Regions from separate parts of the Leptodesmis sp. genome, predicted to be linked through region 1. Evidence: predicted binding sites of a transcription regulator. Region 1 holds the regulator's gene; the other holds the start of a gene.

Region 1 (16,378 bases):
AAATCAGTCTTAGCATGAGATCATCATAAGAGTTGACAGCAAAGAATACTCATGGGGCAAGCAGGATTCTGGGACTTCGAAGATCGTCAGGAAAAGCTCAAAGAGAAAAGAGGCAGTCTAACTCAGCTCAATCAACTAGTCCCTTAGGAAACCTTTCGACCAATCCTGGAAAAGATTTATGACAAACCTCGTAAGAGCAAAGCCGGTCGCAAACCAGTCGATGTGGTGATGATGTTCAAGATGCTGATATTGCAGCAGCTGTACAACATCAGTGACGATGAACTGGAGTACCAGGTGAATGACCGGCTGTCGTTCATGCGATTTCTGGGGCTCGGCATCGAGGATGCGGTGCCGGATGCGACGACAGTTTGATGTTCTGTCTTCTGTTAGCCTTAAAGAGCTTGTGATCAAGATGCTGGCGAATGCCTGGTATCCTCACAATTACTTTAAATTATCTTTTGGATTACAGGATAAGCTCGCGGAGCAATTAGACTCATTGAACTTGAAGATCAGAGCTGATTTCTAAAGTAAACCTTAAGCCGCAGCCCACTTCACCATGAGGCGAATGAGCGCACCATAGATCATCGCTTCACGGAGCTCGGTGTAGACCTCGTAATCCTTGCTCAACCGTCGATAGCGATTCAACCAGCCAAATGTCCGCTCCACAATCCAGCGCTTCGGGAGTACCTCAAATTCCTTGGCGTTTCGTTTAATCACCTCAACCCGTACCTGCTCGCCACAGACCTCCCGAATCGCTCGGGCAAAGTGCTCGCCAGAATAGCCCTGATCCCCATAGCCTCCTTCCAGTTTCGACAGCCGTTCCCGTACATTATCGAAGATCACAACAGCGCCTAAGCATTCTGACATATTAGCTTCGGTCACGAGCACACCGAGGACGAAACCTTGGGAATCGACGACGATATGGCGCTTACGGCCCTTAACCTTTTTGCCACCGTCGAAGCCGTAGACCGCCCCCTTTTTTTCTGTCGTTTTCACCGATTGCGAGTCAGCGATAACGACGCTAGGGTCTGGGTTTCGATGCATGCCTGCTCTGATGTCTGCTCGCAGGTCGTCGTGTAGAGCCTGCCAAATCCCTCGCCGTTGCCATTTGCAGAAGTACTTGTATACGGTGCTATGCGGGGGAAAGTCATGGGGGAGCATTTCCCATGGGTAGCCACTGCGCTGCACGTAGAAGATCGCGTTGAGAATCTCCCTCAGGTCAACCTCGCGAGGATGTCCAAACCCTTTCGGTGCGGGTAACTTGGGCTCTATCAGAGCCCATTCGGCGTCACTCATGTCGCTAGGGTAGAGTTTTCGGGTGGGGTTGGCAACGGTGAGAAGCTGGCTCATAATTCCTACGCTGGGCTACAGCTCTAGCCTAAAAACACGATCCGCTAATACCCCATTAGCTTTAGATTCTCTTAAGAAATCAGCTCTTAGTTCAGCCTTAGCGGCAAGCGTTACTGAATGCAATGGTGCCAGATTAGTGTTTGTCACCATTCGAGGACGCTTTCTCCGGTTGTTGTGGATTTGGGGCAATAGGGAGTATGCCGGAAAGGGCTTGATTCTATTGGGTTTCAAGCTCTTTTCTCATCCCTCTTTTGCTACTTCGTGAATTATCCAGACTAAAAACTAGAGCCACCCATATCCTGTTCCAGGCGCATTAATCGTTCAATTCGGGCTTCTGTGGAAGGATGGGTTGAGAATAAGTTAGCAAACGCCTGTCCAGACATGGAATTGATAATCAGCAGCGGTGAAAAGGCAGGATTACCTTCCATCGGTAACTGACGGGCACCCATTTCCAACCGTTGCAGCGCATTTGCTAACCCACGAGGATTACCAGTCAATCTTGCCGCTCCCGCATCAGCTTCAAATTCACGAGTGCGAGAAATGGTCATCTGGATCACTGTCGCTGCGATCGGAGCCAGAATTGTCATCAACAACAAGGCGATCGGGTTAGGCCGATCGCGATCGTTGCCAGCAAATGCTCCAAACCAGTAAGCCATTTGAGCCAGGTAAGAAATGGCTCCTCCGATTGTGGCCGCTACCGCCTGAGTCAGCGTATCCCGGTGAAGAATGTGGCTCAGTTCGTGGGCAATCACCCCTTCCAACTCATCCGCTGGCATCATTTGCAAAATGCCTTGAGTCACAGCCACAGCCGCATGTTGGGGATCTCTTCCCGTAGCAAAAGCATTGGCAGACGGAGTGGGGATGATATAAACAGCAGGGGTTGGGATTCCCGCTTTTTGCGCCAGTCTCTCCACCATCCGATAGAGGTCAGGGGCTTCAGTCGGACTCACAGGTTGAGCATTATAGGCAGCTAGAGCAATTTTGTCTGAGAAAAACCAGGAGCCTAAATTCATCACTGCTCCCAGAATCAACCCGCTTAACAGGCCCGTTTTGCCCCCGATCGCGCCTCCAAGCAACACCAACAAACTTGTTAAGAGGGCTAACAGGGCAACCGTTTTGATTTGATTCATACCCTTTTCTCCTGATCAACAGTCCGGTATTAGAGACTTCTACAATCGTAGAAATTCATGTAAACCAAGTCCAGCTAGAGAACGGTCATTTTCCTATCAGAAAAACTACGGTTCTGAACTTAGACAAGGTTAATTTTCTTTACTGTTATTATCTCAATCGCTTGTCTCCTATCGGAAGGGAAGAAAACTTGACTAGAATGGTACGGGAGGGCGGGGGTTAAAAATTGAGAGTTGAGAGTGGAAAGATAAGAGTTGATCCATCTGCGATCGCCATTGCGGCCCATGGAATTGATATGGTACTTGGATCGCGATCGCAACCATTTCAAGCCTTGAAATCTGTTGATTTGCAAGTAGAGGTAGGAACAGTCCACAATCCCTTTGCCCATCTGACGTTTTTTCCAATTTGCAACAAGTCTATTGATTTCGATGCCGATTAATTGCCCAGTACTTCAATGGTAAAGAGTTGCTGCATTGAGTCCAGGTAGGGTTGGAAGAGTTCGACTTGGTGAGGCTCCAGACACTGATTCATCGCTTGTTCCAGTAGCTCGACCAGAGAGCGTACCAGCCACCATTTCACTTTCAGGGGCGGATAGAGCATCACACATAATAGAAACAGTTCTTCCTGAAAGGCAGCAATGCTATTTTCCAGGGTGCAAACGCAGAGATAAATCTCAAACATTTCCACATCTCGAATGCTGGAGACCTGCACTGCAGAGGACGATAGAAAACCGCTGAAGGACTGGTAGTTACCTACATCTTGAATCACTTTCTGACATACTTCCTGGGCAATGCGACCACTCTGAGGCAGCAGGGCTTGCACGCAGCAAGGGGGGCAGAATGTTCAGAATGATTGGCAGCCACTTCATAAGCCCGCTGCAGAGGCATATACAGATGATCATCGAGTACCTTAAAGTAGTCCTCAATCAGAATCCGCTCAGCATCAGAAAGTGGCTCCAGTAATTTTTGCCCAGTATAGTGAACTTGCATACTCACAAGTCCTAGGGTGCGAGGGTCAGGAGTTGATACTGATTTGCGAACTCGACCACACTCTGGGCCAATGACGGTCGCCAGACTTTGAGGTGCCTTGCCTTGATGGTAGACCTCTAATACTTTTTCAAACAGTCGATGAGAGTCGCGGGCAATTTGCCAGGGGTCAATATAGTGGGGATTGATCCTATGCCGTTGTACCTCTGCAGTTAATAGAGATTCTGTTTTACTCCACACCTGAGCACTGGCAAAGTTAAGAGACTTCAGCAATTTTGCGGCCGTTTGTGCCCGTCCTTCCAGAGAAGAAACTTCACTGAATCGATCGCGATCGCGGTTACTCAGCACATGGGAGTAACTTAATAAGTTCTGGACATACCGCTTTCCCCACAATTTTACCAGCGCAGGAAAAGTCTCTCAATCGCCAGAATCAGACTCAGGATTAGGCATAACTCTTGATGAAATAAGTACACACCTAAAAATTAAGCTTCCCTAAAAGCGACTTAAACAAGCAAACGAAAAGAAATGCCAAAGAAATCCTTTAGGTACTGCAACAGAAGTAATTCAGCATTAATTTTTATTTGTCAGAGAGTTGCTGCAAGCTAAGCAGGCACTCGAATTTTTTGGTTGCCAGAGAGTTCAAAGGCATCGTGAATGACTTGTAACGCCTTCACTCCATCCGCTTCAGCCACGACGCAACTGACCTTAATCTCAGAGGTCGAAATCATTTGAATATTGATTTGATGCTGGGCGAGCGCCGCAAACATCCGCGCGGCCACTCCGGGTTGGTTCACCATCCCTGCCCCTACAATGCTGACTTTGGCGATCGCCGGATCCACCACGACCTCACCGCATCCTAAATCAGGAGACGCAGCTACAATAGCCTGACGCGCAGATTCCGCATCCATTTGGGCAACAGTAAAGGCAATGTCACGAGTGGTTTCACCGTTGGCTAAGCGGCATCGCTGGGATTGAATGATCATGTCTACACTGACATTATGATCGGCCAGCAGTTGGAAAATCCGAGCCGCCATCCCTGGTCGATCGGGGACATGACGAATTGCCAAACGTGCTTGCTTTTGATCCAGGGCTACACCGCGAACGGGAGGGAGGGGGGAATTTTGGATTTTGGATTTTGGATTTTGGATGGGGGCAGCCTCTTGATCAACGGGAGAAGTATTGACATCGAAGGCCAGACAGAGGGCGGAGATCGCCCGATCACAATCTTCCTCAGCAATCACACAACTGACTTTCACCTCTGAGGTAGAAATCATGCGGATATTCACTCCTGCTGCGGCCAGGGTGGAGAACATTTGCGCGGCCACACCGGGGCGGCCAATCATGCCTGCGCCCGAGATCGAAACTTTGGCAATTTGCTGCTCGACCATCACTTCTGCATCCGTCGCCACTGGAACTCCACCATACAGAGCGGGAATAATGGCATTGGCAACCGCTTCCGCCCGGTTCAAAGAGTCTTTGGCCACGGTGAAGGCAATGTCATTGGAATTGCCCTCATGGATGGATTGAATAATCAGGTCTACATTCAAATCCTGGGTGGCAATCTCGCCAAACAAGCGGGCGGCGACACCGGGACGATCGGGAACACGCAGCAGAGAAACTTTTGCCTGATCGGTATCAAATTCCACGGCATCCACGGCACGGGTCAGTTCCAACCCTTCCAGCGATCGTCCACTCGGCGCGTGGGAAATCACCCAGGTTCCCGGATCCTCCGTCCAACTGGAGCGCACCACCAGCGGCACACCAAAATTACGGGCAATTTCCACGGCGCGAGGATGCAACACTTTTGCTCCCAGGCTCGCCAGTTCCAGCATTTCATCACTGGTAATTTCAGCCATTAATTGGGCATCTGGCACCAAGCGTGGATCTGTAGTCAGAATTCCCGGCACATCGGTATAAATTTCGCAGTAATCGGCATGGAGGGCTGCAGCCAGAGCTACCGCTGACGTATCTGATCCACCCCGTCCTAAAGTCGTGATCTCCAGGTCATCGGTACTGCTAATTCCCTGAAATCCTGCTACAACGACTACTTCTCCCTGCGCCAGGTGACGATTCAGGCGATCAGTTTCAATCCGCAGGATCCGGGCACGACTATACTCCGCCTCCGTGACAATTCCTACCTGAGCACCTGTGAGTGAAATAGCGGGCTGTCCCAATTCCTGTAAGGCCATACTCAGGAGAGCGATTGACACCTGCTCCCCAGTAGACAGCAGCATATCCATTTCCCGACGGCTGGGGTTAGCGGAAATTTCACTTGCCAGTTTAACCAGGCCATCGGTGGTTTTGCCCATCGCTGATACCACCACTACTACAGCATTGCCAGCCTCTACAGTACGTTTAACTCGCTGAGCCACGGCCTGAATCCGCTCCACCGTACCAACTGACGTACCCCCATACTTCTGAACTACTAATGCCATAGCCGCTTCACCAACCCAATATATGAGCCTGCTCAACTCCAGGTATCATTAATCAGTATTCATTAAACCTCAAGATCAGCCTCTCGACCGTTAAACCTTTAATGTGAGAAGAGCAGGACGTAAGCCGGGTTCTGTTCTCCCAATTGCGGTGCAACCAGGGGACGGTTATCTATCTGGATCATCTGTTACCAGATGCCTCAAGCGGACTCGTAAAGATGCAGTACATCCTTACCGGAGCGGGGAAAAGACCAACCGTTGCTCCTGCGGCCTTGCTTCCAACCGGGGTTTACCGAGCCAGCACCTCTCGATGCTGCTGGTGCGCTCTTACCGCACCTTTGCACCCTTACCTAACTAGGTCCTAGGTCCTAGGTGCTAGGTCTTAGGGGAGTCCCAAGTCCCCCATTCCTAGTCCCGAGTCCCTGGTTTTGGCGGTATGTTTCTGTGGCACTATCCTCACGATCGCTCGCACTGGGCGTTACCCAGCAGGTTTGGTCTTTCGGAAGCCCGGACTTTCCTCGGACTGTTGGCACAATCCGCAACCGTCTCGCCTACTCTTCTCAATTTCAGTTTAATCGGGAATGGGGATCAGGAAATGGGGATTGGGAAGTGGTAATCGCAATCAGGCAGGAGAAAGATGGCTTTTAGCGTGGAATTTACTCAAAACTCTGAACTTTCAACTCTCAACTCCCCTACTTTGGATTCCACGGCAAGCCAGCTTTCCAGGGTAGTTTTTTTAGTTCCAGGCGGCAGCGAATTTGGGTACGATCGCCATCTATCAGGGACGTTGGCCCGATGAAACGAAGGGCCAGATCTAAAAAGATCTCCAGGGAATCCACTTGTTCGACAAAACGAACAAATCGCCGTTTTTCAGCAGCTTTTTTGCTCGTTTTTAGCGCATTAAAGTCCAGCAGGGGTTTATCGACTTCTATCTTCAACGCGACAGGGGAATCTTTAGATTCGTTACGTTTCAGGACATCCTCAGCAGTAATGGTTTCTTTTAAGGTGGTTTTTGGAGCAATGCTACTAAAGGGTTGAATTTGAAACAGATCCAGGGTGCTGCCCGGTACGAGGCGGGTCACTCGGCGCGATCGCCCCATTAAATTCGTTAATGCACAATAATCCCAATCAACATAAATAGAATGAGTACTGGATTTATTCTCAATATCGATACTAAATTGTTTAAATTTATCAATATTATCTTTCTCTTTTTTATTCATTTCATATCGTTTATCAAAATTACAACTGATGCCAATTATATCTTGCAATTGCTGATTCTCTAGTTGCGTTTTGAGATAGTCTTCATCTAACTTGACGGTATATTCATCATTAAAGCTGTTAGCTATTTTAAATAGAGCAACACCAATCAGAACCAGATAAGTCGTTAATAAAATAGCATCGGGAAGTTCCAACAGTATCCATTTGGCCTGCTTTTCGTCCTCGCAACAGACCAAATAAATCATCCATAGAGTCGGGTCGAGCAACATCATCGGCGACCTAGTGGAAAGACAATCCTTTTCGCAGAGACAGCAGGACTGCCCTGAAGGCTGGAAAAGTTTTCAAACCAACCTTTTTGACGGAAGAAACCAATCAGGGCAGTGGCAATGCCAAACATCACCGCAAGACACACTGGATATCCCCAATACCAGTTCAGTTCTGGCATATTGAAGGGCGATTTCTCCGGGTTGAAGTTCATGCCATAAACTCCGGCAACGAAGGTGAGGGGGATAAAGATAGAGGACATGACAGTCAGAAATTTCATGACTTCATTCATTTTATTACCTACGGAGGATAAATATACATCCATCAAACTGGAAGCCAGCTCGCGGTAGGTTTCCACCATGTCCAGAACTTGCACTGTGTGATCATAACAATCTCGCAGGTAGATCCTGACTTCATCGCTAATCAGATGACTGCCATCTCGAATCAGGGAGTTGATGGCATCCCGCTGAGGCCAGATGGCTCGTCGCAGGGTTAGCAGTTCCCGTTTCAGATCGTGGATTTTCTGCAAGGTCTGGCGGGTTGGGCTTTCAACCACTTCGTCTTCCAGTTCTTCCAGTTGCTCCCCGTAGACCTCCAATACGGGAAAGAAACCATCAATGATGGAGTCGATCAGAGCATAAGCAAGGTAGTCGGGGCCATTTTTCCGAATTGCTCCTTTACTGGTACGGATCCGATCACGGATCGGGCCAAAACAGTCATATCGGGGTTCCTCTTGCACGCTGAGCAAGTAATGTTTGCCCAGGATAAAACTCACCTGCTCGCTTTCAAAACTTTTGCCATCATCCCGCAGTGTCACCATTCGGGCAATGATTAACAGCTGATCGTCGTGTTCTTCCACTTTAGGCCGCTGAGGCACATTCACCACATCTTCCAGCACCAGAGGATGTAAGGAGAAGACATCACCTAGGCGTTGCAAAATCTCTTCACTCCCTAAGCCTTTCACATCCACCCAGGAAACAGATGTACTGTCTAGATAGGGAGTAATTTCTTCTGGAGTTTCTAATTCCTGCCGCGTCGCGTGAGCTTCGTTATAATCAATCAGCACGATGATGGGAGGGGGTGCCTCAGGATCAATATCGAGGGTGCCAGGAACATCTCCTGGATTGTCATAAAAATAATCCACGTAGGATTCGTCCTCATCCAGTTCGCTGTTCACCACTGGCACACTAAAGGAGCGTGGGCGATTGTCCACCATACTGATTCACCTCAAAGTTGTCAGGTTTGAATTAGTTCTGTGGTTGCGATCTGTCCTGCGATCGCAGTAAGACTTTGCCATTGTCAGCCGCCACAAATTCAACTTTCAAAGGGCCAGATGTAAAGGTTTTTTCTGCCGCCACAGCGCGGAGTTCAATCATCTGATTGTACTCTCGAATTTTCTCGATAAAAGCGATCAGATTCTGCACCCGGCCAATCTGTACCGTATCGGCCACAATTCCCAACCGTTGTGCCCGAAACCCCGCCGCAGCCAGTAAGAGATTAATCCGTTGCTGAATTTGGGCATCGCTCATCGTAGCAGGATTCAGGGAGGTAGCAGCCACTACGTCCCCAGGCTGGAACACCACCTGGTTAAGAATCGCTTCTGCAAACACTTGAATAGGAGCTTCCCCGATCAAGTAGTTCGCTGCCGAAGAAATCCGCACGAGATAGTCCCGACCATTATCAATCTGCCTCACCAGTTGTTCAACTTCGGCTTTGGTAATTTGAATGATTTGTTGCTGTTCCTGCGTGCCTGGTCGCGCCAGTTGGATAGCATTGCGGTTCGCTTCTCGTAAGAGTTGATCTACTGCCACCTGAGCCATTGCTGGATCTACAATCCGCACGACGGCTGAAGCCAGTACCTGTCCGCGCTGAACAGCCACATTGCCCCGCCGCAGTCCCTCTGCTTCCCGTTCCAAGCGGGCAATTTCCTGTACCAGATAATCCTGCTGAGCTTCCAGGCTCTTCAGTTGTTCCTCTCGCTCCCGAATCACGGCATTTTTGGCTTTAATTTCTTCCTCCCCTTCCGCAATTACCCGCAGGCGTTCGGCCTTCAGTTGCTCAATATCCGCTCGAAACCGTAGCACCTGATCGGAGACAGTCGCCAGTTGTCGCTGGTTGCGCTCAAGCTCAGCCTGGGTTTGCAGACGACTGGAGGTAGCTTTGTTACGCTCCACGATCGCACTCTGCAGAGATTGATTAGTTTCCTGGAGTTGCTTCTCCGCCGTCTGTCGCTGAGACCGTGCCTGATTCAGTTCCGTTTCGATCTGCCGCTTCTGGTTGTTGACTGCATCCAGTTGTCCTCTAGCCGTATCCAGCTCACCTCGTGTTTTTCTCAGTCGCCGTTGAATCGATTCCAGTTCAAAGATGCCCGTTCTCAAGGGGCCGCTGAAGCCCAACAGAATTCCCAGTGTAGAAGCGGCGACGACCGTTCCTGTCAGGATCGTTATCAGCGTTGCCGTTCTCCGAGGGCGCAGGTTAAACAAACTGAGGCGAGCTTTGCCCACCCTGGTGCCAATGCGATCGCCGATCGTGGCAATCACTCCACCTAAGACTAAAATCGCCAGAATTAGAATTAGCCCGCTGGACATTTACGCTCCCAACACCTGCTGCACCTGACAAAACATCCAGTCTGGGGCAGTGTATCTACAGCCTACCCTACTGTGAATTCAGTTGGTTTGAACATGAAATGGGGAGCGAAGGGGAACAACTAAGTAAACTGCTGACTTAAGGTTACTGGATTATGGACTGTGATTTTCTTTTTGTGGATGGAGATCATATTGTCCTGACGGAGATCGCCCAGAAGGCGGGTAACGGTAACGCGGGTAGAGCCGATTGCTTCTGCGATTGCCTGATGAGATAACTTGAGGTCGATCGTGATGCCCTCCTTAGTGGGAATCCCAAAATCGCGGCACAGGATCAGCAAAAAGCTAACCAGGCGAGATCCCATATCCCGGTGAGCTAGCGTTTCGATCATCATCTCGGTTTGTAAAATCCGGGACGACAACCCCTGCAACAGTAACATGGAAAGCTCCGGATTGTCTTTCAGCGATTTTTCCACCTGCTCAATGGGAACAGACAGCAACTCGACGGGCGTAAACGCTACAGCGTGATAAAAGCGATCCGAGCGATGCCCTGTAATCAGAGACAACACCCCAAACACACTATTTTCCCGGAGCAGAGCTACAGTAATCTCTTCCCCAGCCTCATAAACCCGTGACAGTTTCACCGCTCCCTTTTGGAGAAAATAGACCCGTTCCGCTGGATCACCCGGAAAAAAGATCGTCTTTCCACGCTCAAAGGCTTCGACGACTGGCGGAAAAGCTCCACCTCCCATCTGACGGAATACCGATGCCAATGGTTTATCTTGCGTCACAACCATGATCCCCTACTCGGAGCGTCCTATTGCTCACAACTGTTGACTCGTTTAATAAAACTCTGTAGTTTAGAATACTTAAACTTACTCCAGTGCCGTTTTTTGTGCTCCTTGTTACAGATTTCAGCTTTTTGGCTGCTTTTCAAACGACTAGAACCCTTAATGTTCAAGGCTGAGGCGGATCATACGCAACTTGAGCCGTAACCAGAGTAAAGCGTTTGCTGTCAAGGTCAGGCAGTTAGCGATCGCGCTGCCAGAGGTTCAGGAGTAGCCCTACTGCCTGACAGAAGCTAAATACCTCAAGATTAACAGTATATTAACCGAAAACGATTGGTTTGACCGTTGTGTCCCATCTTTGAGTATTCTCTTAATGGCTCCTAACTTAACACTAGGTATCTATGCTGGACTTGACAGGAAAAAATGCCCTCGTAACGGGGATCGCTAACAACCGCTCGATCGCTTGGGGGATCGCCCAGCAATTGCATAAGGCCGGAGCGAACATTGGAATCACCTACTTACCAGACGAAGAACGGCGGGTGAAAAAAATTGCCGAATTGGTAGAACCCGTCCAACCCAGTCTATTCCTGCCTTGCAACGTGCAGGATGACACTCAAATTCAGGACATCTTTGATACGATTAAGGACAAATGGGGCCGACTAGACATTTTGATCCACTGCCTCGCCTTTGCCAACAAGGAAGATTTAACGGGCAGTTTTTCAGACATCTCGCGTCAGGGATTTGCCACGGCTCTCGATGTCAGTACCTATTCCCTGGTGAAACTCTGCGGAGCCGCCAAACCGTTAATGACGCAAGGTGGCAGCGTTGTTACCCTCACTTACCTGGGAGGTGTGCGCGTGATTCCCAACTACAACCTGATGGGCATTGCCAAAGCCGGACTGGAAATGAGTGTACGTTATCTGGCGGCTGACCTTGGCCCGCAAAATATCCGGGTGAATGGTATCTCCGCTGGCCCCATTCGAACGCTCGCCTCGTCTGCCGTCGGTGGCATTCTCGATATGATTCGCCGCGTGGAAGAAGTAGCTCCCCTGCGCCGTACTGTCACTCAAACTGAAGTGGGCAACACCGCTGCCTTTCTTTGTAGCGATCTATCTAGCGGCATCACCGGCCAGATTATTTATGTCGATGCGGGATACGAAATTTTAGGTATGGCCTGAGTGCTATAGAAATCGGGTTTCTGGAAGTCGAGTTTGAAAATCCCGACTTCCAGGTCGTCACAACAGATGAGATGCCAACCCGATCGCTCCTCCGGCCAAGACTAACCAGACGGAGCTAATTTTGAAACGAAATACGGCGATCGCACTCAAAATAGCCACAACCAGAGTTAATCCATCCACTAAGGCGGCTCGTCCCAGGGTATAGGTAATTCCGGCCATCAGTCCCAAAGAAACTGCATTCAGGCCATCCAGGAAGTTACTGGCCCAGGAAGACTGACGCAACCTGAGTACCCAGGGATAGACCGCTCCCACCAGCACAAATGCTGGCAGAAAAATACCGATCGTTCCGGCGAGCGCTCCCGCATTGCCAGCCAGCAAATAGCCAATAAAGGTGGCCGTAGTGAAGACAGGCCCAGGGGTAATCTGGCCGATCGCCACGGCATCCAACAACTGTTGAGAGGTGAGCCACTGGTTGCGTTCCACCAACTCCTGTTGCAAAAAGGCCAGCAACACATAGCCACTGCCATAAAGCACACTCCCAATTTTGAGAAAGAACAGGAACACACTCACCCAACTCACGACTGCCCCAGTAGCTGCCGTACTTCCTGCTTGAGCCAGCATCCCGGAAACTAGCATTAGGATGGAGTGAAGGCTGGAGTGGCGGATTTGCCAGTTTTTGACCAGCATGACAGCCAGCCCCAGCAACATCAAAGCCAGAATTTCGTTTGCTCGAATGAAATAGGCAGCGATCGCGACCATATCTGCCAGCAGCGTAGGCCCATCCTTAATCGCTTTCTTGCTCAAACTCCACACAGCTTGAACCACAACCACAATGATCACAGGCTTGATCCCATACAGCAGCCATCCTACTTGAGGCAGGCAGACTTTGATACTGCTGGTAAAGCCCAGCCAACCCCCAGACAAGCAGCATAGCAGGCAGAATAAAGCAACCTCCGGCAATCACTAAGCCACGCCATCCCCCCCGTTCATAGCCGACATGAATGGCCAGTTCCGTGGAATTTGGCCCCGGAATCAGTTGGGTAATGCCCAGCAAATCCAACAACTTTTCCTGACTCATCCAGCGACGGCAATCGACCACTTCTTGATGAATCATGGCAATATGGGCGGCTGGACCACCGAAGGAAATCGTCCCCAATCGCAAAAACAGAGTTGCCAGTTCTATGAGCCGCTGCCGTTGCTCTCGGTGGAACAACGCGGAGTAAGCAATGGGTTCTGGCCCTTCCTGGGGTGTTCGGATATCCTCAGACACGGAGTTCTCCTAGTCTTTTGTGTTTTGTGTAATATGGAGATAGACACCGCGGGGCTGTAACGGTTTCGACGTTTTGGCGAACGCTACATCGTGATGCAGGTCGAGAGCGGGCTACCTCTCGTAAATCAATGGCTCAAACAACGTACATGCGAACAACATCGTACCTTTTGCTCGTAAGCAAGCACTCGTTGCTGCCTAAACACCTCTAACGGTTCGAGCGTCCGTCATTTGACTCCGTTAAGGATGATGGACCAACCTCAACGGATGCGCCAGACCACCGCCTCTGGTCGGTATCTGGCTAAGACCTTACCAGAGCATCCCATCGTCCGGGATAAGAGACGATTCCTGCGCTGAGGGTTAGAGGCGCTAAACCTGTGAATGAACGGTGTACTAATACCCAAGGCGGACACGGGTTCGACTCCCGTCAGCTCCATAGCTTATCCTCATTCATTAGCCGTACCAACAATAGGGATGGAATTTAAGAATGTTCTGAAAGCATGCTTTCCGGGCTGAATAGGTGAGTGGCAGTCGGAAGGCGGAATCATTTATGGCGCAGTCCAACCTGGTGAGGTTAGCAAAGCGAGGAGACACGATCGCGATCGCAACGCTTTTGAATCGAGCTTTTCACAAGCAAAGGGTGATCGTGCAGGTACAGTTGCAGGGTTCCTGTTTAAAGATTTTGCTGGAAGGGAAACCCTTGCCAGACCAGAGTCAGGCGATCGCCCTGATTCATCAGAGAATGCAGCGATTACAACCAGAGCGGATTAATTCAATTCAGGTCTATGGGCGGCAACCAGGAGCGACCAGACCCCTCTGGACAGAAGTGCGGCTCCTGCAAGGGCCAACTTCCCCTCCCGACCGTGAAACCGAATTATCCCTGCAGCCAATCCAACCTGTAGAGGCCCAACCTGTGGAGGAGGAATCCCACAGTCATCTGCAAACGAGCGATCGAGAATCAACTTACCCCCTTACCAGCCGAATCCTCACTTCCCCAATGTCTCTACAACCCAGGACGATCGAGGCAAGAGGTATGAGCGCTCTGTTGACGGGCTTCATGCTGGCGGTGATGCTATTCGTTCTGGGGCCACTGAAAGTACTCTTTCATGGATTTTTGATCCTGGTACATGAGGTAGGCCATGCCGTGACTCACTGGCTGTTTGGTCGTCCGGCTATTCCCAGCGTGAATCTTCTCTTTGGTGGAGGGATTACACTGGTGTTCGGTCAATCGCTATGGCTGATTGTCCTGATTTACCTGGGAATTGCTTTTCTCATTTACCTCTGCCGCTCCTACCCGCGATTGCAAGGGATCCTGGTACTGCTCACCCTGGTTTATACCGTCTGTCTGTTAACACGCACCAACACCATGCTGTCTACCTTGATGGGACATGGCATGGAACTGGTGGCGATCGCAGTCTGTCTTTACTTCTCTACCAGTGGCTACTTCTGTCGCATTCCTGGAGATCGGGCGATCTATGCCATGCTGGGCTTCTTCACATTGTTCAGTGATATGCAGTTTTCCTGGCAACTCAGCCACGATGCCGATTTCCGTGCCTGGTATGAGGGCGGCATCGGCGGCATGATTGATAACGATTTTGTCATTCTCGCTAACGAATACTTTGGAGTGGATTTATCAGCGATCGCCAATATGTTTTTGCTGGGTTGCTTACTGGCTGCCGCGATCGCCTTCCTGGCCTTCCGCTATGAAGCCTGGTGGATACGGGGAATCAGCCAATTATTCCAAAAGCAGGGTTAACTTCCCACCCCAAGCTGCGGCCTTAAAGCTGCACAACCACTTTTCCACAATTTCGGCCCTGCAACAGGTATTTGACGGCTGAGGGAATCGCCTCCAGTCCTCGAAACTCTGTTGGATCTACAGCAACTTTGAGATTTGCGTTGTAAAACAGTTCCAGCAGACGATCGCAGGCACTGGCAAAATGTTCCCGATAGTGGGGCATGAGAAATCCCCGGACCGAAGCGGCTTTCCAGAAGAGTTTTTGATAAATTCGGGGCTGGGTCACCATCTCAAAGGAACTGGTGTACTCAGAAATGAACCCCACAACCACCAGTCGTCCCCGAATTGCCAAATGCTCCACACAGGTATCAAATACTTGTCCGCCCACACAATCAAACACCAGATCAACACCGTTGGGATATTCTTGCTGTAACACTTCACCTAGATTTTCCTCGCGATAGCGAATCACGCGATCGCATCCTAATGCCTGCAACAATGCGGTCTTTGCCTGCGATCCACAGGTGCCAATGACGTGATTTCCAGCGCGTTTAGCCAGTTGTACGGCAATATGGCCTGTTCCTCCTGCCGCTGCTGTCACCAGGACTGTTTCGCCACTCGTCATTTCGCCCACCTGTTCCAGAGCAACCAGAGCCGAAACTCCAGTCGGCAACAGAGTGAGCACTTCCGGTGTCGCGGCTCGCACTTTAATCGCTTGTTCCACCAGAACAGTCTGATATTCCCGGTAGCCGCCTCCCCGATGAATCGTAGCAACCGCATCCCCAACCTGAACGGTAGACACGGCCTGCCCAACTGCAACGACTTCTCCCACGGCTTCCACTCCCAGATCAAACGGAGGATTCAGGTTGACATAGGGAATTTTGCCGCGACAGACTAGCGTATCAAAACCACCATTCACCCCTGCAAACCGATTGCGAATCAACAACTCATGGGGTGACAGAACCGGAATTGGACACTCTGCGATCGCAATCGCTGATTGAAAATCCTGGCTCAACTTCTTGGCAACCAGCTTCCGGTAAGTGGTCATTGCAGAGTCCTCACTTCAGGCAACATTAGCCCGTGCGCCACATTGAGCGGCATAGGCGATTGCCAGCCCATCTGCACTGTCATCTGGCGAAGGCGGTTCTGGTAGGCCAAAGATCTGCATGACCGCCTGTTTCATCTCAAATTTGCTAGCTCCATACTGAGCGACCGCTGCCTTCACTTGAGATTGATGCAGAAAGATCGGCTCTCTTAATCCACAGTCACCGAGAGCCAGTTCAATCACTCCCATTGCCCGTAATACTTTATTCGCATTGGTATTTTCTCGCCCAAAGAACGGCATTTCCAGAGCGGCCACTTGAGGCGTAAACAGTTTGCATAAATCCTGGATATCAGCCCGAATTTGATCTAGACGTTCATACATTGGCGCATTGGCAACAGTGGTAATCAC
Region 2 (16,378 bases), on a different contig from region 1:
ATGGCTCATGAACGGGCCACATCCCAACCAGAAATTTACCAGAAGGCATCTGTCTTTAATATGCCGGGAGTCGAAGTAGATGGGATGGATGTGCTGGCCGTGCGTAATGTCGCCAAAGAGGCAGTAGCCCGCGCCAGAGTTGGAGAAGGACCAACCCTGATCGAATGTCTAACCTACCGCTTCCGGGGGCATTCCCTGGCTGATCCAGATGAACTGCGATCAAAGGAGGAGAAAGACCTCTGGTTTGCCCGTGACCCCCTCAAGAAATTTGCGGCTTATCTGCTAGAGCAGAACTTGGCCAAGGAGACTGACTTGAAGGAGATCGAAAACAAGGTACAGGCGATCGTGGATGACGCTGTGCAGTTTGCCCTGGAAAGTCCTGAACCCAGTCCAGATGAACTATACAAGTATGTGTTTGCTGAGGACTGAAAAATTGTCAGCTTCTCATTCTGTTGTTACAATTTGTAATACTGATTCCTGAAGAACTGCAAGCTAAACCTGGGGCAAGTTTGAAATGTCGATCCTGTCTGAAGATATAATTTGCCATTGTCTATAGCAGCGCTCTACAGACCGTGATACCTTAATGGATGGCGCAAATACTTCAAAGCTGGAATGTCAGAGCCAGGTGTTCAACTTTCATCATCCAGAAATGAAGTGATTGAGCACAATGCTTTTGGCTTTATCGAGTTACTGTCCCCACTCAACTTTTAGACTTTCGGTGAAACCAGGTTGTTCACAGAAGGATACAGCTAATTTTTGGGTAACTGGCGTACAGTTAACGCAGGCAGGAGGGAAAGAACAGGTACGTCTTCAGTTCAGATACACACTCAGCCATTGCAGCCAAAGCTACTGAAGTAAGAGTTTTTTGAAGTTGAATCACAGTCTGGAGGTTTCTTTCCATGTCCGTTCGTCTGTATGTTGGTAATTTGCCAGAAGAGTTGAGTCGCCAGGAGTTAGAGGCAGTTTTTGCCGAAGCAGGCGATACCATTTCGACCAAAATCATTACAGACCGAAAAACGAATAAATGCCGTGGTTTTGGTTTTGTGACAGTCAAAAGCGATGAGGAGGCAGATGCTTTTATCGAAAAGTTCAATGGCTCTGTTGTCAAAGACAACCCCATTAAAATCGAGAAAGCATTACCCCGCACTAAGGAAAAAGGAGATGAGCAATCTCAAGCTAATGCTCCTGCCAGTAACACAGGCAGTGGAAAACGCAAGGGTGGCAATAGCAACAAGTCTCGTAAGAGCGGTGGTGCTGCGGCTTCAGGCTCAGATTTAGAGAATGTGCAACCTGATCCTCGCTGGGCACAAGAGCTAGAAAAATTGAAGCAACTTTTAGCTGCTCAAACAACCAACTCTTAGCGATCGCGGACTATCACCATGGCCCCCAAGGCTGTGATCATCCACTTTGAGGTCAGTGACCTCTACTAAGGCCTTGCTTGAGCACAATCGGATTTGATGCTAACTCTTAAAAACTAGCCTTAACAACATTGAAGACTGCAAATCATCCTGCAGTCTTCTGGTTTATTGAAAGAAAGTACTCGCCCATTCAACAAGCGGCTTGCCCGCCAAAATTACAGATCAATTAATTGCCCGTTCTCGGTTCTACTTTTTGCCGAAACTGGCGAATCGTCAGTTGAACAGCCAGAGCCAACAGCCCCAGGGTAGCTAGACTAAACACCCCCATGCCAAGAGTCGTTAGACCAATAACCAGAGTACGAACAGCGGCGGAGATGCGCTGAACTGCCAGATTAGTGGATTGAATTTTATGCATGGCAAACGATAGGGCGATCGCATGGGTCGTTAAATACATCCCAAAAGCAAAGCTCCCCGATAACGTTGCCCCAATCAAACAGCGTAAAGGCGTTACCTGCTTCAGGGTTATTGAGGCTGAAGATGTATCTGTTTCAGAAGTTGGGGCTGAGTTAGCTGCCTGGGGTAGGTTGCTCATAAATTTCGCTCGCAATCACACCTTTTAACTATGACCGATAAACGGTTTCCGTGAAAGATCGGGCAGGGAGAATTCTAGACTTATGGGGAGTATCCAGATTCTCTAGGGATGTTTCGACGAAACGTCTCTGGAGAAAACGGTAGCCTCTGCATCAGGAATGGCAAATTCTATCGGGGCGGCTGTCCCAAAATGTCTCTATTGCTTTTGTTTCAGGTAAGCAAATATGCTTTTATCTCCAATATCTGGAGGGATGGGTTGGATCGCCTTACGCAGAGCAAATACGACAAACAGTCCGGCCCCTATCGCCAATAAAACTCGCTCTACAGGCAAAGAGAGCCAACCCAGCAAATGACCAAGGAGCAAAACAGGAATTAAAGGAGTGAGGAGTTTGGTTTCCAGGCGATCGAAACAGAAGGCTTCTTTGAAGAAAATCCCGGTCAACGCCGCGAAGACAAAGCCCACGCCGAAAATTGTTAAAGGATAGTTGTAAACGGTTAAAGCGAAAGGGGCCGGACTCCCATGCGCGATCGCCAAAGAAGCCACTACACCGATTCCCCAAAACACCTGCAGCACTCGATGAAGCAACTTCATATAAATGTGAATTGTCCATAGACTGACTCCCAACCCTAAACAAAAGCCGGAGTAAAGCCAGCTCAAAATGTGCGGGTGACTATCTAGCTTTTCTGACCCCAGAACCAGCCCAGTACCAATCACAAAGCAACCAGCCGCCAGTACCAAACCGCTGCGGTAAACAATGACTTCCCAGCGATCTCGCTCCGTAATTGTAAATTCTCCAAACTGTCCTTGATAAATCCCTGGCTCTAAGGATGATGTCATTGTCAATCTCCTTACTAATCTCCTTGTGAAGAATGTGGGTGATGCAAAATCACTTGCACGGCATCTCCAATCCCCAGGTTTAACACCGATTGAGCGTGTCCCTGGTTCACTGCAATTTCCACCCAGGAGTGACTTCCCACAAAAGCCAGTAACTCTCCGGGGGCACTATCACTATAGGTTTTTCTGCCCGGAACTGTAACATCCTTCACTGCGGCATACCAGGTTTGTCCATTCACTTCGCTGGCCGGGATATTAGTGACTAAATTACCAAAGTGATCCACAGCTTGAATGCAACCCGTGAGAGTATGTTTCGTTCGTTGTGGGGTTAGGGAATGGAGCATCACCAACGAGTCAACCGCGATCGTCGTACCTAACTTCTGCAAAGGCACCCCACTAGCCAAATGAGCACCGACTGGAGCAAAAATATCCCGGCCATGAAAGGTCGAACTGGGAGTAGCCGTCCACCAGTACTGAGACTCGGTTAGCTCCACAGCTTCTAGGACTGGATACTGGCTCAATACCCCACTGAATAAGCCATTATCTGGCCCTACTAAGAATCCCATGGGGGCATTTGGATCTGAGCCAAAGGCTACCGCAATCGGACGTCGATCGCTGCCCACGCCTGGATCGACAACGGCTACGTGTACCGTTCTAGCAGGGAAATAGGGCATAGCGGTCATCAGGGCAAACCGAGCCAGATGAATATTTTGGGGCGGGATGTGATGAGTCAAATCAATTACCGTCAAAGAGCGGTTGACCTGAGCAATGATCCCTTTCATCACTCCCACATAAGGATCGCTCAGCCCAAAGTCTGTTAATAGCGTTAATATCTCACTGTGGCTCATTTGGCCCTCAACTTGTCGATCATCGTGACATTTCAGTAACAAAAACTACCGTTTTTGCCTGAAATGCTAGGATAGAAAAAATAGCAAATGCACAAGCAAGGCGAAGGAAAAGTCCATGTTGAACAAAAAGCGTCAAGGAAATTTAACAAACATCTCTGAAACTCATCGTAGTAATTTACAGAAGAATCTACAGCGCCGTCTTGAAATAGCAAGAGCGAAGGGAGACGAGAGTCTGGTTCGTCAATTGGAAGCAGAAGCAAACTACATCGGCTAATTACAGGTTCCCTTCACCTGGCTAAATTCTTGAGTTCGAATAGATGTGAGCGCATTTGTGCCTCAGCTAGCAGTAGCTGGGGCATTTGTTTTTAAGGGGTTTGGGGTCTGCCCAAAGTCGTGATGTAGAGAACAGCTTCATCAATGGGAATGCCCAGGACTTCATTCACCTGATCATCATAAAAGCCGCCAATACCACTCACTCCCAGTCCTAAGTGGATGGCTGCCAGGTTGAGCCGCTGTCCCAGGTGTCCGGCATCCATATGCAGGTAGCGATAGACACGATCGCCATACGCTGCAACAGCCGTCTTTAAATCGGCAGTATGAAATAGCACCACAGCGGCATCCCGGCCCAGATCCTGACCCAGGCAGAGGAAATGTAACTCTTTCCGGAAGTTTTTAAAGCGGATCTGCCGGAGTTCCTGGGCTTTTGGAGCATAGTAATAGCACCCTTCTTCTAACCCCTCCACAGACGATACAACGATAAAGGTTTCCACCAGGCTAAGGTCAAAATAATCCGGGTTGCCATCCAATCCCTGCTCAACATAGTGATGGGATTGATAGGTGAAATCCAGCAACTGATTCAGTTCTGTCAGGGTTATAGCATCTCCGGTATAAGACCGGGTAGAACGCCGCCTCAGCATGGTATTTTCCAAGCCAGTCAGCCCCTTACCCCAGTTGATGGGGGTCACTACGGTAGAGACCTTAGTACAAAACGGAAAGTTATATTTATCGGTTCGCTGCCCTTCCACGGGAGGTAGTTTCCAGTTCACTTTGGCATTCGTATCAAACGGGATCTGAGTGACCTTATGAAAATACGCCAGCAGTTGATCGTCGGAAATGGATGGGAAAGAGGTCTGGGTAGGGGCCGAAATAATGGTTTTAGCTAATGGGAGATTTTGTCGCACCTCCAATAGATTAGCCAGCGGCACAACAGAGATCGCCCCCTCCTGTTCTGGATCAAGATAAAGCAGTTGATCCACAGCCTCATCCATAAAACTGCCAATTAAGTGGGGGCGATAGTCATTAATGGCACAGGCCAGTTCTATGTTGCCTAACAAGTGACCTGTATCGAGAAAAATCCGACGGTAGGCTCGCGCCTGATAGCGCCATGCCGATCGGAAAAATACAGCAGTCACCACTAAAGCCAGTTGAGTATTGTCCAGAATGGGATGCCAAAAACAGGCCGTTTGCAGTTTTGTCCAGACATCATTGTCCCAAAAGTGAATCAACGAATGCGTCCGCACCTGATAGTTATATAAACCCGCAGGTAAAAGTGGCGTTCCGCGGGAAATGAGGTATACTTCCGCTGGATACAAGCCGCCTGCTGAAGGAGCCGCCCGCAAGTAGTGGGGTTCCCCCACGGTAGGGATCATGCCTGTCAATCCGTAGCTAAAAAATAGAATTTGAGAGAGGCGTTTCCACCAACTCCCAACCGGATCGCTAGCAAATTTATCCAGCTTTTCAGTTAAAAACGGTTTTAGATCGTAGGAAACCCCTATTTTGTATTCCTTAAAAGGAACGGGCTGTTGAGTCCAGTCTAGTGGTTTGCTTTTAGCGTTAATGGTTTTGGGGTCGTACTTGGTGCGTTCGTGATAGTGTTGAGCGAGCGAGGTTGGCAGTTCCGGCATAGGAATTCGGAATAACTGGTCTCCGCTTCAATCTTGACACTCTCTGCTGAAAAAGTGTTATTTCTATAGAGAGGGGATATCAGCTTGAGGCGGACTATCAGGAATTTTCTCCAGTTGCGATTTCCAAGCCTGATATCCTGCCAGACTCAAGTGCAGTCCATCAGTTGTGAACCTGTCCTGCAGATTTCCCTGACTATCGACAAATAGGGGATGCAAATCCAGAAATTCAGCTCCTTCTTCCTGTGCCACAATCGCCAATCGTTGATTTAGCGTCCGAATCATCGTGTTAGATAGGTACGGCAACCGCTCTACCCAAACAGGTGGTTTTTGCGGTTCGCTGGCATTAACCGAAGAAAGAGCCGCATATTGTTTCAAGGTACGATCGCCGCCGTGAGGCAGAATTGACTGCATCACGATTCTGGTTGTGGGATGAGCCTGTTTTAGATAGCGCACAATTTCCCGCTGGTTAGCCAACACGGTTTCATCGCTAACTCCCCGAATCAAATCGTTAATACCAATCATGAGAAAAATAATCCGGGGCCTGGTTTTGTCCAACAGCTTGATGCGCTTCAACACTCCATAAGAGGTTTCACCAGAAATCCCTTGATTTAACCAGGTGCGATCGGTCGGTAACAGATGGCTGGGAAACCACAAGCTTAAAGAATCTCCTAGAAGAATATTCAAGCGATCGGGACGCTGATCGGCCATAACAGTAGCCTCTCGTTCCAGCACACTAACCCATTGTTGATAGGTCAGTTGATGCCGTGGTCCCAGTCCAGATTCGATTGTTGCTACCTGCGGACGATCTACCGGCACTGCATTCACCGGGGACAAAGCGGTAGAGCTATCGCGTTGCAGTGGTATATAAATACCAACAAAAGCCAATCCACCTGCCACACTAACGGGGATGGCCCACCTGAAAACAGTAACCAAACGCCTCTTAAACACGTGAAGCAGATTCAAGACAATGCCTCTGATTGTAGAAGCGATCTCATTTAAGGGTGCTGTCATTTAGCCAAACCAGCCAAAAATTTGAAATAGCTTAATATGCGATCGATCCAGGAGATGTCAGAAAATTTCCAGGAAAGGGATCAGTCTTGTACAAGCACAGCGTTTAAACGCTAACTTTCACCTTTTAGTACAAGGGAACTGTCTCATGCTATACCCATACAATTTGCGGGGATCAACTTTTGCAGAAATTGCCTAAGAGGGCGTTTAAAGAGTATCCGGCAGTTAAAACCGCGACTCCGCACTTACCCAGTCTGCCGACGCAGACCCAATACAATCAAGATTTTCAGTAACCTGCGTTGGTAGGTTTTCTCCGGATAGCCGCGACTTGAGTCGCCAGAGTGACAAAGAGCCAGGCTTTTAAAGCATCCTCTTAGTCAGAAAGTTTAGTGGCAAATGTGATTTCACCAGCCAGACTTTCACCGTAGGCTTCTTCACCATGCTCGTGAATATCCAGCCCTTCTTCCTCAAATTGAGGATTGACCCGCAGATCGGTGAACAAGCTAACAATCTTCAAGATCACAAAGGTTCCTACCGCTGCAATGACATAGGCAACCAACACCGCAACAACTTGGATCAGTACCTGGCCAGGGTTACCAGACAGTAAACCATCGGCACCTAATCCATTGACCACTTTGGTAGTAAAAACACCTGTCAAAATGGCTCCGATCGTTCCTCCTACGCCGTGAATTGGGAAGGTATCTAACGAATCGTCAAACTGGAGCTTAGCTTTGATATTGACGGCAGCAAAACAGCAGAGGGAAGTTACTGCACCAATGAAGATAGCCGCAATGGGAGTGACAAAGCCAGCGGCTGGTGTAATCCCTACCAGGCCCGCTACAAATCCACTACCAATACCAACAGCGGTTGGCTTGCCTTTGGTAAACCATTCCACCAGCATCCAGGCCAAACCTGCGGCTGAAGTAGCTACAGTGGTAGCAACAAAGGCTACCGTTGCCAAGGGAACTGCTGATGGATCTCTACCAATCCCGATCGCACTTCCCCCGTTAAAGCCAAACCAGCCAAACCACAACATTCCTACCCCCAGCAGTACGTAGGGGACATTGTGGGGAAGGATCGGCTTAACGGTGAAATCTTTACGAGGGCCGAGCATCCAGGCCGCCACGAGAGCTGAGACACCAGAACTGATGTGAACAACGGTTCCGCCAGCAAAGTCCAATGCACCGATGTAGCCCAACCACCCTCTGCCCCAGACCATGTGAGCCATCGGGCAATAGATGAAGGTAGACCAGAGTAGCAGGAAGCCAACGTAGGCTTTGAAGCTCATCCGCTCCGCGATCGCACCCGACACCAGCGCTACTGTAATAATGGCAAACATCATCTGGTAAGCCATAAAGAGTTGGTGGGGGATGGAAGTAGCATAAACCGGATCAGGAGTGTAACCAACCCCGTTCAGTCCTAGCCAACTGAGGCTACCAATAAAGCTACCAATCCCGGTATCCCAGTTTTTGTCGTTTAAGGCAATGTGAGAAAAACTAAGGCTGTAACCTCACAAAATCCAGGTGACGCCCACGATCGCCATCGACACAAAGCTCATCATCATCATGTTGAGCACATTGCGCGATCGCACCAGGCCACCCTAGAAAAAGGCCAGCCCCGGAGTCATGAACAGCACCAGGGCTGTAGAAATCAGCATCCAGGCTGTGTCTCCCGTATTGATCGCATCGTAGGGACTTTTCCCACCTGCCGGGGTTTGGGCTGAGGCTACTTCTGCCATCGGCCCCCCTAGCAGACTCAAAATGGTTAGAATTAGAATTGGGATACAAAACGTAACACCCAACTTAAGCAGCGATCGCTCTCCCATCCTGGTACTGCCAGTTTCATTCAGGCAGGTACAGAACTGCCCAAATGAGGACAACCACTGATAAAAGCCAGAACCTCGTCTTTTCTGGCTCCTAAGCCTCTTTTTGTATTTAAGTTTAGCCATCGTTCACCGAAAATCCTCGCAAAAAAGTTTCCGTCAAGCAGACTGGGCAGTACAGCAGCCAAGATAAAGCAGCATAAACAAGCAACGCTGCACCATAGCCCTATCGCCAGCGTTAGAAATGTTGAGGGTCTGGAGTTTTGTCATCCTTAGACTGACTCTATAGAGTCAGGTAGCCATCAGCTATTGTTTACCTCAATGATTCATTGAGGTTGATTTTGATTCTATTGGCCATCAGGAGTTGTATCGTATGTTACAAAGCCTTTTGTGCCCATGTTGAGTTTTTTCCAGGCAAAAAATATTAGCAGTGACTCCGTAGGATTGCGATAAATTTCTCTTAGAAGAAAGGGGTTGGTATTTTGATACCAACTCCTTTCTTCTGTATCGCTTGCGTTCCGGCGACAACTCGCCCACAGGAATCCTGGAGCAGCCTAGATGCTATTCTCCAGAACTGGAAGCCATTGAGCTGGACGGCATGACATCGCCAATCGTGCCAGTGCTTTCCTTGACGAAGCCAGCATAGGCTTCCATCCCATGTTCGCCGATGTCCAGCCCCAGGATTTCTTCTTCCTTGGTAACCCGGATTCCCATGGTCGACTTCAGAATGAACCAGAAGATGGCAGAGGCTGCAACGGTGAAGCCACCGACCGTGATACTACCCAGGAACTGAATCCAAAGCTGATTAATCCCGCCACCATAAAACAGTCCGACTGGGCCACCTTTGTAGAACTGGTCTCCAGCCGCAAATAGCCCTACCGCCAGAGTGCCCCAAAAGCCGTTAACTAGGTGAACAGAAATGGCCCCAACAGGGTCATCAATCTTGAGTCTGTCAAAGAAGCCAACCGCAAACACGATCGCAACCCCACTAACAATCCCGATAACGGCGGCTGATACGGCATTAATGTAAGCACAAGGGGCGGTTACGGCAACCAGCCCAGCCAGCAGCCCGTTGATCACCATTGAAAGATCAGGCTTACCCAAAACAGTCCAGGCAGTAATGGTGGCGGCAATACAGCCAAAGGCCGCAGCGGTGTTGGTGGTCAGAGCAATGTGAGCGATCGCATTGGGATCAGCGGCCATTGTGGAGCCAGGGTTAAAGCCAAACCAGCCTAACCACAGAATTAAGCACCCCAGAGTGGCAATGCTCATGTTGTGAGCGGGCAGGGCATTAGGAGTACCATCGGCCCTGTATTTTCCAATCCGAGGACCAAGGATAGCAGCACCCATAAGTGCAGCCCAACCGCCAACCGCATGAACAACTGTAGAGCCAGCGAAATCCCAGAAGCCCATTTTGGCAAGCCAGCCCCCACCCCAGATCCAGTGACCTGTGATGGGATAGGAAATTCCCACCAGCAACAAACTGAAGACAAGAAAGTCTACGAACTTGATCCGTTCTGCAACAGCACCCGAAACGATCGTGGCGGCAGTTCCTGCGAACACCAACTGGAAGAAGAACTTTGCTCCCAGGGGTACCCCCGTCCAGTTGAGGGCACTGAAGATACCCTGATAGTCATCTCCCGTTGCAGGGCTATTATCAGCACCCGTTAAGAAGAAGCCCCCACTGACCCCGATGAAGCCATTACCATTGCTGAACATCAGACCAAAGCCGATCGCCCAGAAGGCAATAGTGGACAGTGCAAATACAATCAAATTCTTGGCCAGTACGTTCACCGCGTTTTTCTGACGGCACATGCCCGCTTCCAACATACAGAAGCCCGCGTTCATGAAAAACACCAGAAAGGCCGCAACCATGACCCACATGGTATCCATGCCGACCTTCAGTTCTTTGGCCATTTCAGCCACATCTTTCAACTTGGGCACAGGTTCAGAAATGGCAATAGCGGCATAGCCCCAGATAAGAACAATTAGTAGGGCGATCGGGATACATGCCTGGGCACTAGGAGACAGCTTTCTGGCATACCACTCCAGCGATCGCCAGGGAATAGCTTTCACAGGGATGTGCTGATGCTTCCTGATCGAAAGCATCCTACGGCTACGTTTAGACATCATTTTAGATTCCAGACGAATGAAAACAGGGGTGCAAAGAAGTTCTGCACGGAGAAGATCAGGAAACTGCTGAGGGATTGCATCAGCAGTTAGAAGTTTGAGGGTGTATTTACTCAGATGATTAGCAAGTCCGAAGTCTTTTTAAGTCATTGCAGATCAGGCTGGGGGAACCAAATTGAAGAGGTTAAATATTTCATTAAGATTGCACCAATTTCAGACCACCTTTTCTGTATTCTGCAATACAAAACCTTCTGTTTTTTTGCACTGAGACCCAATTGTCATCAGGAATCGAAAGGGAAATAAAGGTCCTATTGATTTTTGTCTATAATTTTCTGCTGTTTATTATTTTTACTTATATATAGTTTCCCTTGAATCTAAAACATTTATTTATAGATTCTGCTATTTATAGATTCTGCGAAAGTTAAAGGCAAAAAGACTGACAACTCCCTCATTATGGAGTAGATCTGTCTAAGAGATTCTGTAGGTTTCATTAACTATGCCAACTGTGCCTCAGGTGAGTGTCGGATCGCTCAGTCAAATTTTTAAGATTCGGCGTAGTTTCAAAGTCTTAGGACTGGTTCTCACCAGCACTCTATCTGCTACGTGCTGCGGGTTGGTAGAAGCACAGTTAGTCTACTCTCAAACCTCCTCTTATGGAGTATCTAACCAAGCTTACCCAACTCCCTATTCAGGGTCTGGACAGACGGTTCAAACTCCTTATGGCATACCCAGTCAGAGCGTAGAGTCTGGGCAAGCAAATCAAACTCCCTATGGGATGCCCAGTCAGAGCCACGGGTTTGACCCATCTACCAATCAGTTTGGAGAGCCGGATGTCAGCCCAACGGAGGATCCCACCCAATCCTATCCATCCTCAGAGGATGGCGTTTCATCGCCTCGCTCGGCTCCATTCACTGGTAACTGTGGAACGACAACGGTGGATAGCTCTGGTGGGTTTGCACAATTGGTTAGCAATGTTTCTCAGACGGCTAGTTGGGTCGAGCAACCCGCGATCGGCATGGGTGCATTGTTGGGACAGGTCGCTCCTCAGATAATGGCTTATTTAAATCCTGCTCCCTTGCCCGACATCAATCCCCTGGCACGGCAGGCCAAGGTACCCGTGATGATGTATCACGATATCCTGCCGCAAAAGCAGGTATTTTTTGATGTCACCCCGAAAGAGTTTGAAAGCCATTTAAAGCTGATTAAAAAGAAGGGATTAACGCCTATCAGCATGGATCAGCTCGTCACCCATTTAAGAACGGGTGCGCCCTTACCCCCCAAGCCCATTGTGCTTACCTTTGACGATGGCTACAAGGGTCATTACGACTACGTTTATCCGCTGCTCAAAAAGTATAACTATCCGGCGGTATTCGCCATTTATACTGCCAAAGTGGGTAAAAAAATGGGTCGCTCCAGTCTAACCTGGGAGCACCTGCGGGAAATGGCAAAAGATCCCCTGATCACGATCGCTTCTCATAGCGTGACGCATAAGGTGATGGATGGGATGTCTCCCAGGCAATTGGGGATTGAAACCCAACAGTCGAAACAAATTTTAGAATCCCAATTGGGAGTGCCTATTCGATATTTTGTCTATCCTGAAGGAAAATTTGATCAGGCGGCAATAGAAGCGGTAGAGGCAGCAGGTTATGCGGCTGCCCTGACAATGGATGATAACGACGAGCAACTGGCAGGACAGTCTAGGAACCTGTTTGCGATCGGACGCATTGGCCAGTCCCGCATGGAGGAAATGGTTGATATTGCCTGGGAAGGTCCACAAGCCGCTCCTATTAACCTTGGCTTCGATTTTGCTGCTCCGGTGCGTCGCCTTGATGCCACCATTGACAATACGCCCTTCATTTTCATTGCTGGCGGGCGACCCGTTACGATTCATGCCAATACGCGCGGCCAGGTTCCCGAAATTATTGCTGGAACCCCAGTCATCGCCGCTGTAGATGGAGGTTTCTTCTCTCTAGAAATGCTTGATTCTAATGAGATGTTGGGGCCAGTCTATAGTCAAAGTCATGGACAGTTTATTCCTGGTAAACGGGGTGAAATCCCATTTCTTAAAGAGCGACCACTGGTGTTAATTGGGCCAAGTGCAGTGAAGTTTATTCCCTTTGATCCCCAGAAGCACAATAGCTTAGAAGGGATTCAGGCTGAAATGCCAGAGGTCACGGATGCCTTTGTCGCTGCTGGCTGGTTGGTTGATCGTGGTCAACCCCAACCCCTGGAACGCTTTGGCAAACTCTACAGTGTCAACGAATTGCGTCACCGTGCCTTCTGGGGAATTAACCAGCAAGGACAACCGCAAATCGGGGTGTCCACTGAACCCATTGGTTCAGTGGATTTGGGCATAGCTCTGGCTAAAGCGGGCTTCCGGGATGCGGTCATGCTAGATTCGGGAGCAAGCACATCCTTAGCTTTTAAGGGCGCTTCTCTGGTTGGGTATACACCCCGCCCTGTTCCTCATGTTGTTGGATTAATTCCCCCGGGCGGCACAGCAGACACGGTTTGTCCGGTCGTTACGTCTAGTACCAGATAACAAGGCCAGCCATCGATTCTACTCTTTTAGGTAGAGTATCTATCTAACTCAGTGAATTACAGTCAGGGGTGAGTTAGTCAGTCTATTTTCCGTATAGGAAAAATATTGAGAGTACCGACTCAGAGAATTCTACAATTTTTGTAAAAATTTAATCCTGGAGATAAAATTTCGCTTAGTCACCCTGGCGACTGAAGTCGTGGCTATCCGGAGAAAACCTGCCAACGCAGGTTACTGAAAATCTTGATTGTATTGGGTCTGTGTCGGCAGACTGGGTGAGTGTAGTCGCGGTTTTAAACGCCAGATACTTTTCAAACGCCCTCTTAATTCAGATCCTTTGGTTGATTTGAAAACTTTATGAAAGAAACTGCCAGGAGGCCAATCTATAGAGCCAAGATAAACTCACTGACACTGGACTGGGGTGAATTTTCGACTTAATTTAGTTACCCTGATGAGTGCTGGTGACTAGGAATGTTGGTTTTAATAGGAAGCCTTAATGAGGTTACCTCAGGTTTGGCTGAGACAGGCAGTCCTGGATGTGAGGAGTTAAGAACATGGTGGGGAAGCGATCGAACTCATTTAGACTAAATAACCCTGATGGGTTGAATCCTGCAGAGGTAAGGGCGCAGTCTGGCCTGGAACCGCCTTTGTCGATCGAATCAGAAATTCCTGATCCACTTTCGGGTCCTGTTTCTCGACGTGAGATTAGGGTAGGGAAATGGTTGTGGTTGTTGATTGGTCTCAGTATCTGCTCTGTCTTTGGAGGAATTGGCGGACTAGCCTTCTGGTGGTTGACTACACCTCCTCCAACCGTTGACTGCAAAACTATCTCACCTCTATCTACTGATATGGATCGGCTCTACTGTGCCCAGCAGGCAGGCCGTTCCGGGGAGATATCTAAGATTCTGGCAGGGTTAGAACTGGTCAGCCAATGGGCTCCCGATCGCTCCCTATATTCAGAGGCACAGCGGTTAATTGCTGAGTGGTCTCATCCCATCCTGTTAGCGGCGCGCAAGAAGATAGAACAAAGTGATTTAAGAGGGGCTGTTGAGTTAGCCAGCCGGATTCCTCCTGGCAGTCCTCTTTATAAAGATGCACAGACCGAGATTGCTCAATGGAAAAAATATTGGCAACAAGGGGAGGCGATCGCAAGGGCAGCTCGAACCGCCATGCGAAGCCAGAATTGGATTCTGGCAGAGGAAAAATTGCTGATTTAAAGGACTTTAATTAAACCCGAAAGCCGCTTTTATCAACAGGCTCAGACGGCTTTAAAGAACTGGCAGGCTCAATTACAGGATTTGACGCTGTTACAATCGGCCTGGATTGTCGGTGAGGTGCCCACGCTGTTCACAAAACAGTTGGCCCAACTGCAAGCCCAGCAAATTGGTCGCGATCGCCCCCGTCGCGCTCAAGCTCAAACCCTGATCGCCTACTGGACGGCAGAAGCCCAGAAAATGGAAGATCGGCCTTATCTTATTTATGCTCAAAAAGTTGCCGAGAAAGGAACGGTTGCAGCGTTGCAGGAGGCGATCGCACAAGCCAGACGAATTGGCCTGAAGCGTCCACTCCGACCAGAAGCGCAAACTCTGATTGGGACGTGGACATATAAGATTCAAGCGATCGAAGACCGGCCGATTCTCGATCAAGCTTCTGCTACTGCCAATCAAGGAAATCTCAGTGGAGCCATTCAAATTTTAGCAACCATTGCTCCGGGGCGTGCTCTCTACCGACAAGCCCAATCACTGATCGGTGGGTGGCAGGCACAAATTCGGGCGGCAGAACTGGCTCGTCAGCGAGCTGAGCAAGAAGCATTGAAGCGATGGATGGTGCCGGAGGAGTTGCGTCAATCTGCCCCTACTAACGATGAAGGCTATCCTGGAGATGGTTCGAATTCTGCCCCCCCTTATCCTGAGCGATCCTATCCAGGGAGCAGTCCTGTTCCAGAAACTTCCCCTGCTTCTCCAATGCCTACTCCAGAGGGGTATTATTCCCCTGCTACCCCAACGCCTTTCCCCTTCCCCAGTGTCGTTATTCCGTCACCCTATGAGCCAGTGCCTCCTCCTCCTGAGCGAGTGTCATCCCCTGGCTATGCTCCCTACGAACCTGCTCCCCCCCGGTAAGGGTGCACCTTATATCCAATATTGCTATAGCTTCGCCCCCTGAAAACTGGACTTGTACCGTTCAAGACATCCGGCTTAAGCAAATCACCTATTCCATAGCTTGAGAAGTTGTTGCTAAATGAGTCTTGCAAGATTGGGATGCTCTCAAGGACTCACGCAAGAATTTGTTGGAGCCGTCTCTGCATAATTTTGCTTAAAGTTTCCATGCCCATTCTACTTTTTTGCTGGTAAACGAATCGTAAAAACACTCCCCTCACCCGGTTGCGATCGCACGTTAATTGTCCCCTGATGGGATTCCACAATTCGGCGAGAAAGATACAGCCCCAGGCCGCTTCCAGAACGCTTATGTTCACCAGAATGGAACCGTTCAAATAGGGTTGTCTGCTCTTCAGCGGGAATACCTACTCCAGTATCTTGTACAGCGATCGTAACGTAAATCTTTTGATTAGGCTGGTTTGATTTACCACTCGTAGGCGCACCAGCCACACGAATGGTGATCGCTCCTTGCTCAGTGAATTTAATGGCATTACCAACCAGATTCGTGAGGACGCGATGCAGTTCTAAGCGATCGCCCATCACTATTGTGGTCGATTGCCCCTCTGTGGCCGCTTGCGAACCCTGCTCAACTGCCACAGTTAGCTTGAGACCTCGTTCTTCCGCCAGGGGTTTCAGTTCTTGCATAACTTCCTGGGCTAATTCCTGAACATCAACCGGGTTAAACGTTAAGGTTTTGCATCCTGCCTCATGGCGATACACCTCCAGTAAAGTGTTCACCATTTGCAATAGCTTATGGTTGCTGCGAGCCATGCTATCAACGGCTTCATGCATCCCTTGGGGCAGGACACCAAAGGCTTCCTGTTGGAACAGCAATAGCATTCGGTCGGCGGCAACTAGGGGTGTGCGCAAATCATGGGTCAACCGGGAAACGAAGTCTTCGCGCTGGCGCACTATTTGTTCTCGTTCATCAATACTGTGCTTTAAGCGTAAGAGCGATCGTACCCGAGCCAGTAGTTCATCAATATCAACAGGTTTGCGAATAAAATCATCTGCCCCGATATCCAGCCCTTTTACAACGCTGGAATGTTCGTGGGCAGTAATCAGCAGAATAGGAATATAAGGAAGTTTAGGGTTCTGGCGAATCCGTTCGGTCACTTCATACCCATCCATTTCTGGCATCATCACATCCAGTAGAATCAGATCAGGTAGAAGCTTATCTACCAGGG

What was found. The regulator NtcA, encoded in region 1, controls nitrogen genes in cyanobacteria. The targets are predictions, from matches to a motif close to TTTGTANNNNNNNNTACAAA.
Region 2: ACUVQO_RS02360 (ammonium transporter) is a predicted target of NtcA. The motif match lies at 10,723-10,742, and genes of this name have one in related genera.

What each region holds. Positions count from the first base shown of each region.
Region 1 covers NZ_JBRAGO010000011.1:29,845-46,222, reverse strand. The annotation lists partial or broken gene ACUVQO_RS04130 (transposase) at 52-369, shown strand; gene ACUVQO_RS04125 (IS5 family transposase) at 535-1,350, opposite strand; gene ACUVQO_RS04120 (M48 family metalloprotease) at 1,626-2,480, opposite strand; gene ACUVQO_RS04115 (hypothetical protein) at 2,705-2,917, shown strand; gene ACUVQO_RS04110 (hypothetical protein) at 2,914-3,246, opposite strand; gene ACUVQO_RS04105 (hypothetical protein) at 3,243-3,857, opposite strand; gene ACUVQO_RS04100 (aspartate kinase) at 4,067-5,899, opposite strand; RNA gene rnpB (RNase P RNA component class A) at 6,005-6,454, opposite strand; gene ACUVQO_RS04090 (hypothetical protein) at 6,589-7,386, opposite strand; gene corA (magnesium/cobalt transporter CorA) at 7,383-8,594, opposite strand; gene ACUVQO_RS04080 (DUF3084 domain-containing protein) at 8,626-9,966, opposite strand; gene ntcA (global nitrogen regulator NtcA) at 10,086-10,757, opposite strand; gene fabI (enoyl-ACP reductase FabI) at 11,150-11,926, shown strand; gene ACUVQO_RS04065 (chromate transporter) at 11,984-12,766, opposite strand; gene ACUVQO_RS04060 (chromate transporter) at 12,711-13,196, opposite strand; RNA gene ssrA (transfer-messenger RNA) at 13,247-13,632, shown strand; gene ACUVQO_RS04050 (hypothetical protein) at 13,744-14,949, shown strand; gene ACUVQO_RS04045 (zinc-binding dehydrogenase) at 14,972-15,973, opposite strand; gene ACUVQO_RS04040 (crossover junction endodeoxyribonuclease RuvC) at 15,989-16,378, opposite strand, start outside.
Region 2 covers NZ_JBRAGO010000006.1:9,290-25,667, forward strand. The annotation lists gene pdhA (pyruvate dehydrogenase (acetyl-transferring) E1 component subunit alpha) at 1-429, shown strand, start outside; gene ACUVQO_RS02315 (RNA recognition motif domain-containing protein) at 900-1,361, shown strand; gene ACUVQO_RS02320 (DUF3082 domain-containing protein) at 1,585-1,950, opposite strand; gene ACUVQO_RS02325 (DUF2301 domain-containing membrane protein) at 2,146-2,787, opposite strand; gene ACUVQO_RS02330 (SAM hydrolase/SAM-dependent halogenase family protein) at 2,802-3,632, opposite strand; gene pirA (arginine synthesis PII-interacting regulator PirA) at 3,748-3,906, shown strand; gene ACUVQO_RS02340 (SagB/ThcOx family dehydrogenase) at 3,998-5,536, opposite strand; gene ACUVQO_RS02345 (GDSL-type esterase/lipase family protein) at 5,600-6,421, opposite strand; partial or broken gene ACUVQO_RS02350 (ammonium transporter) at 6,918-8,042, opposite strand; gene ACUVQO_RS02355 (hypothetical protein) at 8,145-8,423, opposite strand; gene ACUVQO_RS02360 (ammonium transporter) at 8,928-10,442, opposite strand; gene ACUVQO_RS02365 (polysaccharide deacetylase family protein) at 10,993-13,038, shown strand; gene ACUVQO_RS02370 (hypothetical protein) at 13,767-14,252, shown strand; gene ACUVQO_RS02375 (hypothetical protein) at 14,334-15,155, shown strand; gene ACUVQO_RS02380 (sensor histidine kinase) at 15,369-16,378, opposite strand, start outside.